Regions from separate parts of the Streptomyces sp. NPDC004542 genome, predicted to be linked through region 2. Evidence: riboswitches for the same ligand, from Rfam matches in the RefSeq annotation. Region 2 holds a riboswitch; each other region holds the start of a gene.

Region 1 (4,870 bases), on a different contig from region 2:
TCCAGCAGTGCGGTGAAGGCCGCGTAGGTGGCTGCCTCGTCGCCGGTGCCGGGGCGCTCGGGCACGCCGTCCGTGCGGCACATCACGTCCGGGTCTCCAGGAATTCGAGGATCGCCCGGGTGGTGGCGTCCGGTGCGCTGAGCTGGGGGCAGTGCCCGGTGGCGTCGAGGGTGACCAGACGGGAGGACGGGACGGCGGCGTGCACGTAGGCGCCGACCTCGCGGGGCGCGATGACGTCCTGGGCGCATTCCAGGACCAGGGTAGGCACGCTCACGTCCTTCAGTTCGTCGCGACTGTCCGACAGGAACGTGGTGCGGGCGAAGACACGGGCGATGTCGGGGTCGGTGGCGCAGAAGCTGTTGGTCAGCTCCTGTCCCAGCTCCGGCCGCTCCGGATTGCCCATGATCACCGGGGCCATGACGGAGGACCAGCCCAGGTAGTTGGACTCCAGGGATGCCAGCAGCTCGTCGATGTCCTGCGCGCTGAAGCCACCGCGGTAGCCGTCGTCGTCGATGTAGCACGGCGACGGCGCCACCATCACCAGAGCCCCGATCCGCTCCGGCACCGCTCGCGCCGCCAGCACCCCGATCATGGCGCTGACCGAATGGCCCACGAACACCGCCCGCTGAAGGTCCAGCGCCTCGCACACCTCGGCCACGTCCTGGGCATAGCCGTCGAGCGAGGAGTACCGCTCCTGGCTCCAGGCCGACAGGTCCGAACGCCCGGAGCCCACGTAGTCGAACAGCACCACCCGGTATCGGTCGGTCAGGGCCGGCGCGACCAACCGCCACATGTTCTGGTCGCAGCCGAACCCGTGCGCCAGCACCACCACGGGCGCACCGGCCGGCCCGGCGACCGTCACGTTGTTTCTCAGGCGGATGTCCATGCCGCCCATCCTCGCACCCGCCCGACGCCGCTCAGGAAGGGGGCGACGGCCGCGCCGGCATCCCGGGCGGTGACGGGGCCTTGTCCGGGCCCGCGCTCGGCAGCCGTCCTGGGATGCCGTCGGTGCTATGTTCGCGGCCGGGGCCAGGCGATCCGCCTCCGACGCCGACCGCAGGAGGAACAGCCACGTGACCAGCCGTATGACCTTCGTCTCGCCCGCGACGAGCCCGTCGCTGCGGCAGGCCCGTTTCTACGACGGCGACTCGGTCGACGCGATGGGGGCGGCGTCCGCCCGCTCCGCCGCCGGATGTCTGCGCTCGCCCGCCCGGGTGACCGCCTCGCCGAGTGCGCGCTGCCGGGAGACGGCCCGGGCGCTGGGTCTCGAGGTCGTGGAGACGCCGGAACTGCGGGGTCTGGACGTGGGCCGCTGGCGAGGCCGCACGCTTGAGGAGGTGGCGGCCGCCGAGCCGGAGGCAGTGGGCCACTGGCTCGCCGACCCCGGCTGGGCGGCACACGGCGGCGAGTCGGTGCGGGACGTGTGCGTGCGGGTCGGGCGCTGGCTGGACGCCGCGCAGGACACGGACGGCCGTACGCTCGCCGTGGTCGAGCCGGAGGTCGTGCGGGCAGCGGTCGTTCACGCCCTGGGGCTGCCGGGATCCGCCTTCTGGCGGCTGGACGTGCCGCCGCTGGCGGCCACGGAACTCAGCGGACGGGCCGGCAGGTGGAACCTGCGGCTCGGGCAGCCGCTGGCGGTGCCGGTCACCGCCTGACGCGAGAGGGCCCCCGGACGGTTCCGGAGGCCCTCTTGTGCCGGGACCGTTCAGTTCGAGACGGGTACCGTCCGCCCTGACGGGGCTTTCGCGGGCTTGGGATTGAGCTGCCGCTCGGCCAACTCACCGAAGAGCAGCCCGAATCCGCCCCACAGGACAGCCTGGACGGCCAGCGCCGACAGCCGGAACCGCCACAGCAGCGTGGCCGGGAAGTCCTTGGGCACCTCGTTGACGACCGGCAGGAACGCGTACGCCAGCCCGAGGACGACGATGAACACGGCCACCGCGGCCACCGTCGCCCACCAGGTGCCCAGCCCGGGCGTCAGGCGCCGGCCCAGGATGGTGGCGGCGATCGCGAGCAGGACGCTGAGCAGCATCATCAGGAAGTACAGGGTGGTCCGCTTGCCGATGGTGTCGGGGTCGCCGACCGACGGCGGATTGGCCGGGTACTTCAGGAACGGCACGACGTACACGGCGAGCAGCGCGCACACGGACAGCAGCAGTGCCGTCGCCCGCGGCGAGAAGCGGCCCACACGGCCGAGCGCGAAGCAGTACGCCAGCGCTGCGATGCCGCCGAAGGCGACCCCGTAGACGAGGACGCCGGTGGCGAGGCCGGCGGTGGACTGAAGGGAGCGGGAGACGACTTCCGCCTCGTGCTCGTGGGAGTGGGTGTCCTCGAAGCCGATCGCCTTGTCGACGTTCGGCTCCCCCAGGAGGTAGGCGACGAGCAGCGCGAGCACGCCGGCGGCCAGGCCGGCGAGCATGCCCCGCACGAGGAGATTTCTTACCGTTGCGGAATTCATGGGCGGGCGGCGTCCCCCGCGTCAGTGGCAGGGGAAACCGAGCAGGTGGCGGGCGTCGTGCACCCATTCGTGGACGTCCGTGCCGCTGAACACGGAGGTGGCGCCCTGCTCGGCGCCGACGAAGTACAGCAGGACCATCATCAGGATGCCGAAGAAGACGGCCCAGGGTGCTATCGCCTTCAGCGGCAGCTTGGCGGGGATGGCGGGTGTGGTTGCTGTCGGCTGGGCGACGGTCTGCGCCATGGCAGAACCTCCTCCGGGAGTTCGCGTCCCATCTCGGTGGTGCACATGACGACGGCCACGGGTCTGACTTGCCCGACCCCCAGGAGGCGTCTGGCATACAGTGGCGCGACCGTGCCGGATTCCCACCGGCTTCCGTCTCGCCGTCGTCGATATCGGACAGACCGTACCGCGTGACGTCGGCCTGGCCAAGACCGCCCCCGCTCGGCGTGATCTTCCTCTCCAAGGGGGCGCCCGCCGACCGGCGTTCACTTCGTGGCGTCATACCGCTTCTCGTCGGGGCGGGCACCGTACGGCAGTTGACGCGGGCTCATCCGGGTCGCGGCCCAGCGTGTGCGTCCTGCCGCGACCATGGACCTCCAGGATCGGTTCCGCTTGAAGGGCGTCTCGAAGAGCTTCGCGAACAGCCAGGCCGACAGGAGCGAGGCGGGCAGTCCCAGCACCACGGTGAAACAGAACGTGGGCAGCGGGGCCGACACGTACTCCGGGGCGATCTTCCGGACGACGACCATGACGATCGGCAGATGAATGAGGTAGAGGCTGTACGAGATGTCGCCGAGACCGCGCACCGGTCGTGTGGCGAGGAGCCGCACCAGAACGGCGGGACGCCCGGTGGCGACCGCCGCGAGGAACATCGTCATGGCGGGTGCCACGGCGAGGTCCACCCAGAAGTAGTGATGTACGGTCCAGGCGGGCCCCTGGACAGCGATGAGCAGTACCACCGGCAGGGCGGACAAGGCGGCGAGCCGGTGCCAGGGCATGGCCCGGATCTCTTCTCGCGCGACGACGATTCCCGCGCCGGCCAGACCGGCGACGAACACGGGCGCGAGATGCGGGGTCAGCAAGTTGTCGCCTTCGGCCGGGGATGCGCCTGCCGCCACCAGCCCACGCAGGGACACCAGGAGTGTCACGCCCGCGACGAGGAGTACCGCCCCCAGCCGCCGCCGCAGAAGAAGCAGCAACGGGAAGAGCAGATAGAGCTCCGCCTCCACGGCGATCGACCAGAAAGCGCCGTTGGGCGTGGGAGCCGTGAAGACGTCCTGGAGCGCCAGACCGTAGACGAGGAGCGTTCTGCCGTTCGGCGGCCCGTGATGCGAGGCGGGCACCACGAAGTGACCGATCACCACGCTCAGTGCGAGTGCGGCCCAGTACGGCGGAAGGATGCGCCAGGCACGCCGTCGCAGAAACCGGGCGATTCCGCCCTGCCGCCAGCCGTGACGCGCTGGGGAGACGGCCAGCGAGAAGCCGGACAGTACGAGAAAGAAGACGACGGCGAGACGCCCGTACATCAGCCAGCCCAGCCAGGACGGCCCCGAGTTCTCGGGAAAGCCTGGAAAGGCCAGCAGCCAGCAGTGGAAGAGGAGCACGTACAGCGCGGCCACACCGCGGAGCCCGTCAAGACCCGGCACATGGCCGCCGCCTGCTCCGGCCGTTCCGGACGCCTGCCGTCGTATCGGGACGGCCACGGCGGACTCGCTGCTGACGGGGCGGGGCGATAAGGATGAGATCGTTCGGCCCTTTCTCTCGGCGCCATGTCGGAACAGGCAGCCCTCGATCGCGGTCCGGGGGGCACGGCGCCACCCACGGCGACTCATACGTCGCGCACAGCGAGGGGGTTCAATGCCGCACGAGCGCTGCCGCCGCGGGTTACGCGGGCATTCAGAGCCGCCGCCGGGCACGTCGGCGGGCGCGAGGCCCCTGCTGTCGCCGGGGTACACGCCGGGTGCGGCGGGGAGCTTGGCCTGGAGGAGGTCCATGACCGTGGAGTCGGTCAGCGTGGTGACGTCGCCGAGCCGGCGGTTCTCCGCGACGTCGCGCAGCAGGCGACGCATGATCTCGCCGGAGCGGTTCTTCGGCAGCTCCGCCACCGGCAGGCCGGGTTTATCAGCCTGGATTGTTCCCTCACGTGTGAGTGACCGAATCGGGTTCCGCCTCGTCCCAGCTCCCGCCGGAGGCCACCACGGGCGAGCGGGTCAGCCCGACGATGCCCGCCGCCATGAGGCCGACTCCCACGGCCTCGGGCACCATGCGCCAGCCCAGCGCGATGCTCTCCCCGAACAACAGGCCGCCCAGGGTGACGCTGATCAGGGCATCCCCCAGCGTCAGGGCCGGCTGGGAGGCCGCCAGCGTGCCGGCCCGCAGCGTCCACTGGAGCAGCAGCACGCTGAGCAG
Region 2 (4,870 bases):
CGACGAAGGCGGGGAGCAGGGCGAGGAGTACGGCGGCCGCCGGCCAGAGCGGAAGCCGGGGCGCGCTCAGCGGTACGACCCCGGGGTGCAGGGCGTCGGGGTCGTGCACGGCGGCGAGGGCCAGCAGGGCGGCGACCGCCGCGCCGGACCCGGCGACCAGCCAGGCGCGCGCGTCCCAGGCGTCCGGGCGGTAGCGGGTGCGCAGGGTACGGCGGCCCCCGAGGCGCAGGCCCACGAGGGCCGCGGCGACCGAGGCCAGGAGGACCGGCAGCCCGTACGTGCCGCCTTCGGCGGTGAGCAGGCCGTACGTGCCCGCGCAGATGCCGAGCAGGCCGCCCAGGGTGAGGGCGGCGGTCGTACGGCGGATCCGGGCGGGGACGTCGGCGCTGCGGCCGTAACCGCGGGCGTCCATCGCGGCGGCGAGCGCGACGGACCGCTCCAACGCGCCCTCCAGTACCGGCAGTCCGACCTGGAGCAGGCCGCGCAGGCCCCGGTCCGGGCGGCCGCGCAGCCGGCGGGCGGCCCGCAGCCGTCCGACGTCGGCGATCAGGTGCGGCGCGAAGGTGAGGGCGACGACCACGGCCACCCCCGCCTCGTACAGCGCGCCGGGCAGGGACTTGAGCAGCCGGGCCGGGTTGGCGAGGGCGTTCGCCGCGCCGACGCAGACCAGCAGCGTGGCCAGCTTCAGGCCGTCGTACACCGCGAACAGCACTCCCTCGGCGGTCACTTCGCCGCCCAGACGGATGCCCTGCGCCCAGTGGGGCAGCGGGACCTCGGGGAGGCTGACGAGCACGTGCGTGCCGGGGATCGGGGAGCCGAGCACCACCGCGAAGACGAGGCGGATGAGCAGGACGGCGAGGGCGAGCCGGGCGAAGGCACCGTAGGAACGGGCCCAGGGGGCGGTGCCGCGGTGGGTGGCCACGACGTAGGCCGAGGCCGCCACCAGCAGGGCGAGGAGCAGGGGGTTGGTGGTGCGGGTGGCCGCGGTGCCCAGGCCGAGGGACCACAGCCACCAGGCGCCGGGGTGCAGCGCGGGGACGTTACGCGCGGCCACGGCGCCGAGCCCGCCATATCGCCGCCGTACCCAGGAGCACGACCGCGCCCACGCCCACCGGCAGGCCCACCGAAGGACCGTGCGCCGGCTCGCTCCGGTCCGGCTTCCCGTCCGTCCCGGCGTCCGGCTTCCCGGCCGCCACCTGCTCCCCGCACCCCTTGCGCGGATACCCGGCGATCGCACACAGCAGCGCGTTGGCGTCGTAGCGGAGCGGGCCGGCCGCGGCGGCCAGCGCGTCCGCCGTCGTCCCGTCGGCCGGGACCGCCGCGCAGGCCGTCCGGCGGGCGGGCGGTGTCTCGCCGGCCGGGGCGTCCGCGGCCGTGCCGAAGTCGAGGACGAGGGCCACCCGCTTCCGGCCCGCCTGAGCGGGCGTCCGGGCGCAGATCGCGTCGAAGTCCGCGGTGCCGCGCGGACGCGTGGCGTCGGCGGAGTCCTCGCTCACCGCGAACCGGAAGCCCTGGACGTCGCCGTCGGCGGGACGCGCCGTCGACGGGCCCTGGGTGGCGTACGTCCAGTGGCCGCCGGTGTGCTCCCAGAAGGACCAGTAGCGGTAGCCGGCGGCCTCGGCCTGCCCGGCCGCCGCCACGCACAGGAACACGGCCAGGAGCAGTGCCCCGGCACGGCGGACGGCGGTCACGGCTGCTGCCTCCGGCGGCGGCCGCTGAGCAGGAAGCCGATGCCGATGCCCGCGACGAGGCCGGTGCCGACGATCCACCACAGGCTCGTCCCCGAGTCGTGCCCGGCCGGCTCGGTCTCGCCGCCGGTGGCCCGGGCCGTCGCCGTCCGCGGCGCGGGTCCGGTCGCGCCGAGGGCCCGCACCAGGTCCGTACCGCCGAAGTGACGCGGGTCGGCGCCCATCGCGTGCGCGGTGAGGATCAGTTGGGCGTAGGCGGCGGGGCCGCTCTGCTTCGCCCACCGCGCGGCGTTCTTCTCCAGCCAGGCGTACGGCTTGTGCGCCTGCTTCGTCCAGCCCCGCGCGGCCAGGGCGACGACCGCGTCGGCGGTGTTGCCGTAGTCGGGCTGGTCCTTGGCGCCGGGGAGGGCGGAGGTGAGGTGGCCGCTGTCGTGCATCTCGTCCGCCAGGTAGGCGGCGCCGTTGCCGGCGATCTCCCGCGGGGTGAGCGGCTTGTCCGAGTCGGCGCAGGCGTAGCCCTCCTCCGGGGCCTTCGCGGCCGTCGTCACGAAGCCCTTGCCGAGCGCGCCCAGCACCCCGGCCGCCGTCGCGTCCGCGTTGGCCGCCAGTCCGCCCTTCTTGTCCGGCTGGTAGGCGAGGGCGCCGCCGCCGTCCTCGTCGCAGGGGATGGACCACGTGGCGAGCAGGTCGGCCGGGGTCCTGGTCCCGGTGCGCAGGTGGAGGGGGTCCTCGCCGGCCGCCGCGAGCGCGCCGACGACGACGGAGGTGGAGTTGGTGTCGCTGGGCGAGCCCGGCGTGTACCCCCAGCCGCCGTCCTTGTTCTGCGCCTTCTTCAGCCAGACGGCCGCCTTGTGGACCTCGCCGTCGTGCTCGCCGAGCGCCTTCAGGGCCTGCACGGCGGCGGCCGTGCTGTTGGTGTCGGCCTGGGCCTTGGTCTTCTCGCACGACGTGGCGGGATCCGGGCGGTAGGCGGGGAAGCCGCCGTCGGCGCACTGCTGCCCGGCCAGCCAGTCGACGGCCTCGGCGGCGGGCCGGACACCGACCGTGCGCTGGGCGAGCAGCGCGAGGGACTGCCGCCACACCCCGTCGTACTTCGGGTCCGTGCCGCCGTACAGCCCGGACGGGAGCGCCGTCGACGGGGAGGGCGACGGGGACGCGGCCGTGGCGGGCGCGGCCGCGGCTATGACGCCGACGGCGGCGAGAGCCGCGGCGCCGCGGCGGACGTTCCGGCGGACGTTCATGGTCGGGTACTGCCTCTCCCTGCGGGGGAGCGCGGGCAGCACGGGAGGACCCCGGGCGGCTCGGCTCCGTAGACCTCGACGGTGCCGTGCGCGGCGGGCCGCCGCGCGCGTGAGCCGGTCAACGTCCCGTGCGGGGTGGTCCGGCTCACCGTCGAAGGACGGCTCACGGTTGCGGGTCAGCGCCGGAATTGCACCGGCTTCCCCCCGTACGGGTGATGACGACCCGGTCACTCTACCCGGCGGTATCCGGGGGCTGAGAGGCGGCTGTGGGCCGGGGCGCGGGCGGGTGGCCGGGCGGGACGGCTGTGCGGTGGCCGGGGTCCCGTCCGCGGCGCGGACGGAGAGACCGATGAGGGGCCGGTGAAGAGACCGTTCGGGAGACTGCCGTGTTCCGGCCGGACGGCCGGGGCGTACGGGGGCGGCGAGAGCCTCGCCGGTTCGCGGGGGGCGGGACGACCGGATTACACGGCCGCGTAGGCCACCGGCTCGCCCTCCGCCACCGCCTCCGCCCGCCCCAGCTTCACCAGTCTCCGCAGATGGGCCTCCGCCTCCGACACCGCGATGGTCCGCGAACCGTACGGGATCTGCTCCCAGGGCCGGTTCCACTCCATCCGCTCGGCCAGCTGCCAGGGGGTGAGGGGCTCGGCGAGGAGGGAGAGCAGGCCGGTGAGGCGGGCCTCGTGGTGGGCGAGCAGGTCCCGGACCCGGGACGGGGCGTCGGTGAAGGCGTGCTGGTGGGCCGGCAGGATCTCGGCGGGGTCGAGTGCGCCGATCCGCTCCAGCGAGGCCAGGTAGTCGCCGAGGGGATCGGTGACCTCCCCCACGCTCGGCTTCGCTCGCGCGGGGGCGCCCCCATCGTCGTCGGGGTCCTCGTACAGCCCGATGTGCGGGGTGATCCCGGGGAGCAGGTGGTCGCCGGAGAAGAGGCGGCCGTGGCCGGGCAGCCGGGCCGGATGGGCCTCCTCCAGGTGCAGGCAGACGTGGCCCGGGGTGTGGCCCGGCGTCCACAGGGCGCGCAGGCGGCGGCCGGGGAGGTCGAGGAGTTCGCCGGGGACGATCTCGCGGTCGGGGAGGGCGGGGGAGAGGCCGGGCACGGCACGGCGGCGGCCGCCGCGCAGGGGGGCCACGTGCTCCTCGGGCGCTCCGGCGGCGGTGAGCTTGGCGGCCATATAGGTGTACCAGCGCCCGGGGTCGGTCCGCCGGGCCCGGCGGACGATCGCCGCGTCGGCCGCGTGCATCGCGAGCCACGCGCCGGAGGCCTCCCGCACCCGCCCGGACAGCCCGTGGTGGTCGGGGTGGTGGTGGGTGATGACCACACCGTGGATCTCGGTGACCGCGGTGCCGAGGGCCGCCAGCCCCGCCACCAGGGTGTCCCAGGACGCCGGGTCGTCCCAGCCGGTGTCGATCAGCACCGGGCCCCGGTCGGTGTCGACCACGTACACCAGCGTGTGACCCAGCGGGTTGTCCGGGATCGGGACCGCTATGGACCGTACGCCGCCGCCGTGCTCGAACGTCTTCGCCATCCGTCCTCCGCCCGTCCCGCCCCGGCCGTCTCCCGCGACCGCTGCCCACTATAACTAGAACTCGTTTCACCAGAGGGGGCCCGTCACCGATGGGGAGCACCTGGAATGCGGGGCGTGACCACCGCTCCTACGTTGGTTCGGGGTGGCCGTCTTCGCGAACTGATTCCCGGGCTGCCGACCGGGTCTGGCCTAGTTCGACCAGAACTGATATCAGTTTCTGAAACGGCGTCAGATTTGGTAGCGCGGGAGGCAGTCGGCCATGACCGAGCTCGTGGAACACGGACAGCTGTTCATCGGCGGGGAGTTGACCGACCCTCTGGGCAAGGACGTCATCGAGGTCGTCTCCCCGCACACCGAGGAGGTCATCGGACGGGTGCCGCACGCCTCGCGCGCGGACGTGGACCGGGCCGTCGCCGTG
Region 3 (4,870 bases), on a different contig from region 2:
CCGGGGACGACCGACGGCTGACCGTTCCGACACCCTGATGCCCTTCTCAGTTCACCTTCCGTTCACTCAGGTTGCCTACGTTCATCCAGCCAATGACGTCGAAAGATTGCCTGGGTAAATGGAAAGCTTCTCGCTGATCCTCGCGATTGTGGTCGTAACCGCACTCGCGTTCGATTTCACGAACGGTTTCCACGACACCGCCAACGCGATGGCCACCACCATCTCGACCGGTGCCCTCAAGCCCAAGGTCGCGGTGGCCATGTCCGCCGTGCTCAACCTGGTGGGCGCTTTCCTCTCCGTGGAGGTCGCCAACACGATCTCCAAGGGTCTCGTCGACGAGAACGGCATACGTCCCGAGGTCATCTTCGCCGCCCTGGTCGGCGCGATCCTCTGGAACCTGCTGACCTGGCTGGTGGGGCTGCCCTCCAGCTCCTCGCACGCCCTCATGGGCGGCCTGATCGGCGCCACCGTCGCCTCCGCGGGCTTCGGCGCGGTCCACGGTGACGTCCTCGTCACCAAGGTCCTGCTCCCGGCGGTCGCCGCGCCGGTCGTCGCGGGGCTGGCGGCGATGCTCGCCACCCGGTTCTCCTACGGCATCGGCAAGAACGCCGAGGGCGAGGCCACCCGCAAGGGCTACCGCGCCGGCCAGATCGCCTCGGCCGGCCTGGTCTCCCTCGCCCACGGCACCAACGACGCGCAGAAGACGATGGGCATCATCACCCTCGCGCTGATCGCCGGCGGCTCCATCGCCCCCGGCTCCAACCCTCCCACCTGGGTGATCCTCTCCGCCGGTCTGGCCATCGCGCTCGGCACCTACATCGGCGGCTGGCGCATCATCCGCACCATGGGCAAGGGCCTGACCGAGCTGGAGCCGCAGCAGGGCTTCGCGGCCCAGACGAGCGCCGCGACCGCCATTCTCGCCTCCTCCCACCTGGGCTTCTCCCTCTCCACCACCCATGTCGTCTCCGGCTCCGTGATGGGCGCGGGCCTGGGCCGCAAGGGCGGCGTGGTCCGCTGGTCCACGGCGACCCGGATGCTCGTCGCCTGGGCGCTGACCCTCCCGGCCGCCGCGCTGGTCGGCGCGCTCGCCGAGACGGTCACCGGCCTCGGCGACTGGGGCACCGCGCTGGTGGCGGTCTTCCTCGTGGCCTCCAGCGCCGCGATCTGGAAGATGTCCCGCCGCGAGGTGGTCGACGCCACCAACGTCAACGACACCGAGGAACCGGCCGGCGTGGTCACCACCGCGATCGCCGCCGTGACGCCGCCCCCGGCGGGCACCGTGGCCGAGGACCTCACGGCCACGATCCCCTCCCCCGCGACACCCCTCGCCGTCCCCACCGTCGACCCGGCGACCCCGCCGGCCGCCGCCGTCTGATCCCGGGCACCCGGTAACCAAGGAAGCAGCTCTGCTATGAAGATCGACTGGGCAGCCCTCGGCTCCGTCTTCGGCGTCAGCCTCGCAGTCACCGTCGGCCTGGTGGCCCTCTTCACCCTGGGCATCCAGGGCCTGTCGCGACGCGAGCGCGCCGCCGCGCAGGGCGACTCGGCGGCGCTGGCCGTCGCCGGCGCGTACGTCTGCTTCGCGGCATGCGCGGCGGCGGTGGCCTACGGCATCTACCTGATCACGAACAAGGCCTGACCGAGGCCGCACAGGCTCCTCCCCGAACCCTCGGGGAGGAGCCTTTCGCATGCCGCCCCACCGTCGCCCGCACTCCGGTGTGGGCCTCAGCACACTCTCCCCCCGCAGGTCAACAGCAAGTTGACGGCCCTTCCGGGGCCGTGGTGGACTTCCGGGGCCATGTACGGCGGCAAGGGAGGAAGCCGGTGTGAATCCGGCGCGGTCCCGCCACTGTCACCGGGGTAGGTAGCCCCGGGAGCCAGGAACTCCCACCGCCGGTCTCGTCGAACCAGGGCGCGGACACCCTGAGTGAGGACATATCGCCATGTTGGCCTGCCGTTCGAGATACAGCCCGAGGTCGCTGCCCGCCGCCACGGCCGGCTGAGCCGGTGCGTGCCGATCGCGTCTTCGCGTACGGCGCCACCGCCGGCCTCCTCGGCGACCGGCTGCTCGGTGATCCCCGCCGCGGGCACCCGGTGGCCGCGTTCGGGCGGGCCGCCGCCGCCGTGGAGCGGGCGCTGTGGCGGGACCACCGGGGGTGGGGCGCACTGCACACCGTGGTGTGCGTGGGCGGTGCCGCCGGTCTGGGAGCCATCGCCGCCGCGGCCGTCCGTCCCTCCCGCGCCGCTTCCGTCGCGCTGACCGCCGCTGCCACCTGGGCCGTCGTGGGCGGGACCTCCCTCGCGCGGGAGGCCCGCGGCATCGGGCGCGCCCTGCGGGCCGGGGACGTCGAGGGTGCCCGGGCGCGGCTGCCGCACCTGTGCGGACGGGACCCGCAGGCGCTCGACGCCGACGGGATCGCCCGGGCCGTCGTGGAGTCCGTGGCCGAGAACACCTCCGACGCGGTGGTCGGCGCCCTGGTGTGGGGGGCCGTGGCCGGGGTGCCCGGACTGCTGGGCTTCCGGGCCGTCAACACCCTCGACGCCATGGTCGGGCACAAGTCACCCCGGTACCGGCGGTACGGATGGGCCTCGGCCCGGCTCGACGACCTCGCGGGCTGGCCGGGGGCGCGGCTGACCGCCGCCCTGGCCGCCGTGGCCGGAGACGACCGCCATGGGGCCGTCCGGGCCTGGCGTGCCGACGCGGCCGGGCATCCGAGCCCCAACGCCGGGCCGGTGGAGGCCTCGTTCGCCGGGGCGCTCGGCGTGCGGCTCGGCGGGACGCTCTCCTACGGGGGGCGGGTGGAGCACCGGCCCGTGCTGAACCAGCGGGGACGCGCCGTCGCCGTACCCGACATCGAGCGGGCCGTACGGCTCTCGCGGCGCGTCGGCCTGCTCGCGCTCGGCTTCACCGTCGCCGCGCGCGTCATCGTGAAGGGACGTGGGAAATGAGCGGGGGTCTCCTCGTCGCCGGCACCACCTCCGACGCCGGCAAGAGCGTCGTCACGGCCGGGATCTGCCGGTGGCTGGTGCGGCAGGGGGTCAAGGTCGCGCCGTTCAAGGCGCAGAACATGTCCCTCAACTCGTTCGTGACGCGGCAGGGCGCGGAGATCGGGCGGGCACAGGCCATGCAGGCCCAGGCCTGCCGCGTCGAGCCGACCGCGCTGATGAATCCCGTGCTGCTCAAGCCCGGTGGGGAGCAGAGCAGTCAGGTCGTGCTGCTGGGCAGGCCGGTGGGCGAGCTGAGCGCGCGGGGATACCACGGCGGGCGGCAACAGCGGTTGCTGGGCACCGTCCTGGACTGTCTCGCCGAGCTGCGGGGCACGTATGACGCGGTGATCTGTGAGGGGGCCGGTTCGCCCGCCGAGATCAATCTGCGGCGGACCGACATCGTGAACATGGGGATCGCGCGCCCTGCCCGGCTGCCGGTGCTCATCGTCGGCGACATCGACCGCGGCGGCGTCTTCGCCTCCTTCTTCGGGACCGTCGCGCTGCTCTCGCGCGAGGACCAGGAACTCGTCGCCGGGTTCCTCGTCAACAAGTTCCGCGGTGACGTCTCCCTGCTGGAACCCGGCCTCGACATGCTGCACGGGCTCACCGGGCGGCGGACGTACGGGGTGCTGCCCTTCCGGCACGGGCTCGGCATCGACGAGGAGGACGGACTGCGGGTCTCGCTGCGCGGGACCGTGCGCGAGCCGGACGTCGCCGCGCCCGTCGGCGAGGACGTGCTGCGGGTCGCCGTCTGCGCGGTCCCGCTGATGTCCAACTTCACGGACGTGGACGCCGTCGCCGCCGAACCCGGAGTCGTCGTGCGGTTCGTGGACCGGCCCGAGGAGCTGGCCGACGCCGATCTCGTGGTGGTCCCGGGGACCCGGGGCACGGTCCGGGCCCTTCAGTGGCTGCGCGAGCGGGGGCTCGCCGAGGCCCTGGTCCGCAGGGCCGCCGAGGGCAGGCCCGTGCTCGGGATCTGCGGCGGCTTCCAGATCCTCGGCGAGCGCATCGAGGACGAGGTCGAGTCGCGGGCCGGCCAGGTCGACGGCCTCGGGGTCCTCCCCGTGCGCGTGCGGTTCGCCCGCGAGAAGACCCTCACCCGGCCGGTGGGCGAGGCCCTCGGCGAGCGGGTCGAGGGGTACGAGATCCATCACGGGGTCGCCGAAGTCCTGGGCGGGGAGGCCTTCCTGGACGGCTGCCGGGTCGGGCAGACCTGGGGCACGCACTGGCACGGCTCGCTGGAGTCGGACGGATTCCGGCGGGCGTTTCTGCGCGAGGTGGCCGCCGCCGCGGGGCGCCGCTTCGTGCCGGCCCCCGACACCTCGTTCGCCGCGCTGCGCGAGGAGCAGCTCGACCGGCTCGGCGACCTGATCGAACAGCACGCGGACACGGACGCGCTCTGGCGGCTCATCGAGTCGGGCGCGCCGCAAGGACTGCCCTTCATCCCACCGGGAGCGCCCGCATGAGCACAGTGTTGTTGTTGTCGACCGCCGACACCGATCTGCTGGCGGCGCGGGCCTCCGGCGGGTCCTACCGGATCGGCAACCCGGCCCGGGTGGACGTGGCGGCCGGGCTGCCGTCCCTCCTCGCGGGCGCCGACCTCGCCGTCGTACGGCTGCTCGGCGGCAAGCGCGCCTGGGAGGACGGGCTGGCCGCCCTGAAGGCCTCGGGGATCCCGACCGTGCTGCTCGGCGGGGAGACCGTGCCCGACGCCGAGCTGATGGCCGAGTCGTCCGTGCCCGCCGGTGTCGTGGCCGAGGCGCTCAAGTACCTCGTGGAGGGCGGTCCCGAGAACCTGACCGAGCTCGCCCGGTTCCTGTCCGACACGGTGCTGCTGACCGGTGAGGGGTTCACCGAGCCGCGGAAGATGCCGGAGTACGGC

Evidence for each region. A riboswitch is a leader RNA that binds a small molecule or an ion and turns the genes downstream of it on or off. The one in region 2 is predicted to bind cobalamin.
Region 1: it holds a riboswitch for cobalamin, as region 2 does, so the genes downstream of both, ABZX30_RS10745 (CbtB-domain containing protein) here and ABZX30_RS32765 (prenyltransferase/squalene oxidase repeat-containing protein) in region 2, are expected to answer to the same signal.
Region 3: it holds a riboswitch for cobalamin, as region 2 does, so the genes downstream of both, ABZX30_RS18365 (cobalamin biosynthesis protein) here and ABZX30_RS32765 (prenyltransferase/squalene oxidase repeat-containing protein) in region 2, are expected to answer to the same signal.

Annotation. Positions count from the first base shown of each region.
Region 1 is NZ_JBEXLP010000013.1:72,845-77,714, reverse strand. Features, by position in the region: gene ABZX30_RS10765 (SpoIIE family protein phosphatase) at 1-83, opposite strand, end outside; gene ABZX30_RS10760 (alpha/beta hydrolase) at 83-886, opposite strand; gene ABZX30_RS10755 (histidine phosphatase family protein) at 1,074-1,655, shown strand; gene ABZX30_RS10750 (CbtA family protein) at 1,706-2,458, opposite strand; gene ABZX30_RS10745 (CbtB-domain containing protein) at 2,480-2,701, opposite strand; cobalamin riboswitch at 2,738-2,881, opposite strand; gene ABZX30_RS10740 (acyltransferase) at 2,947-4,293, opposite strand; gene ABZX30_RS10735 (DMT family transporter) at 4,601-4,870, opposite strand, start outside.
Region 2 is NZ_JBEXLP010000099.1:13,348-18,217, reverse strand. Features, by position in the region: gene ABZX30_RS32775 (CbiQ family ECF transporter T component) at 1-1,054, opposite strand, end outside; gene ABZX30_RS32770 (SCO2322 family protein) at 1,041-1,691, opposite strand; gene ABZX30_RS32765 (prenyltransferase/squalene oxidase repeat-containing protein) at 1,688-2,929, opposite strand; cobalamin riboswitch at 3,042-3,178, opposite strand; gene ABZX30_RS32760 (MBL fold metallo-hydrolase) at 3,391-4,452, opposite strand; gene ABZX30_RS32755 (aldehyde dehydrogenase) at 4,712-4,870, shown strand, end outside.
Region 3 is NZ_JBEXLP010000030.1:19,028-23,897, reverse strand. Features, by position in the region: gene ABZX30_RS18380 (lysozyme) at 1-38, shown strand, start outside; gene ABZX30_RS18375 (inorganic phosphate transporter) at 119-1,375, shown strand; gene ABZX30_RS18370 (hypothetical protein) at 1,412-1,639, shown strand; cobalamin riboswitch at 1,767-1,907, shown strand; gene ABZX30_RS18365 (cobalamin biosynthesis protein) at 2,008-2,949, shown strand; gene ABZX30_RS18360 (cobyric acid synthase) at 2,946-4,454, shown strand; gene cobN (cobaltochelatase subunit CobN) at 4,451-4,870, shown strand, end outside.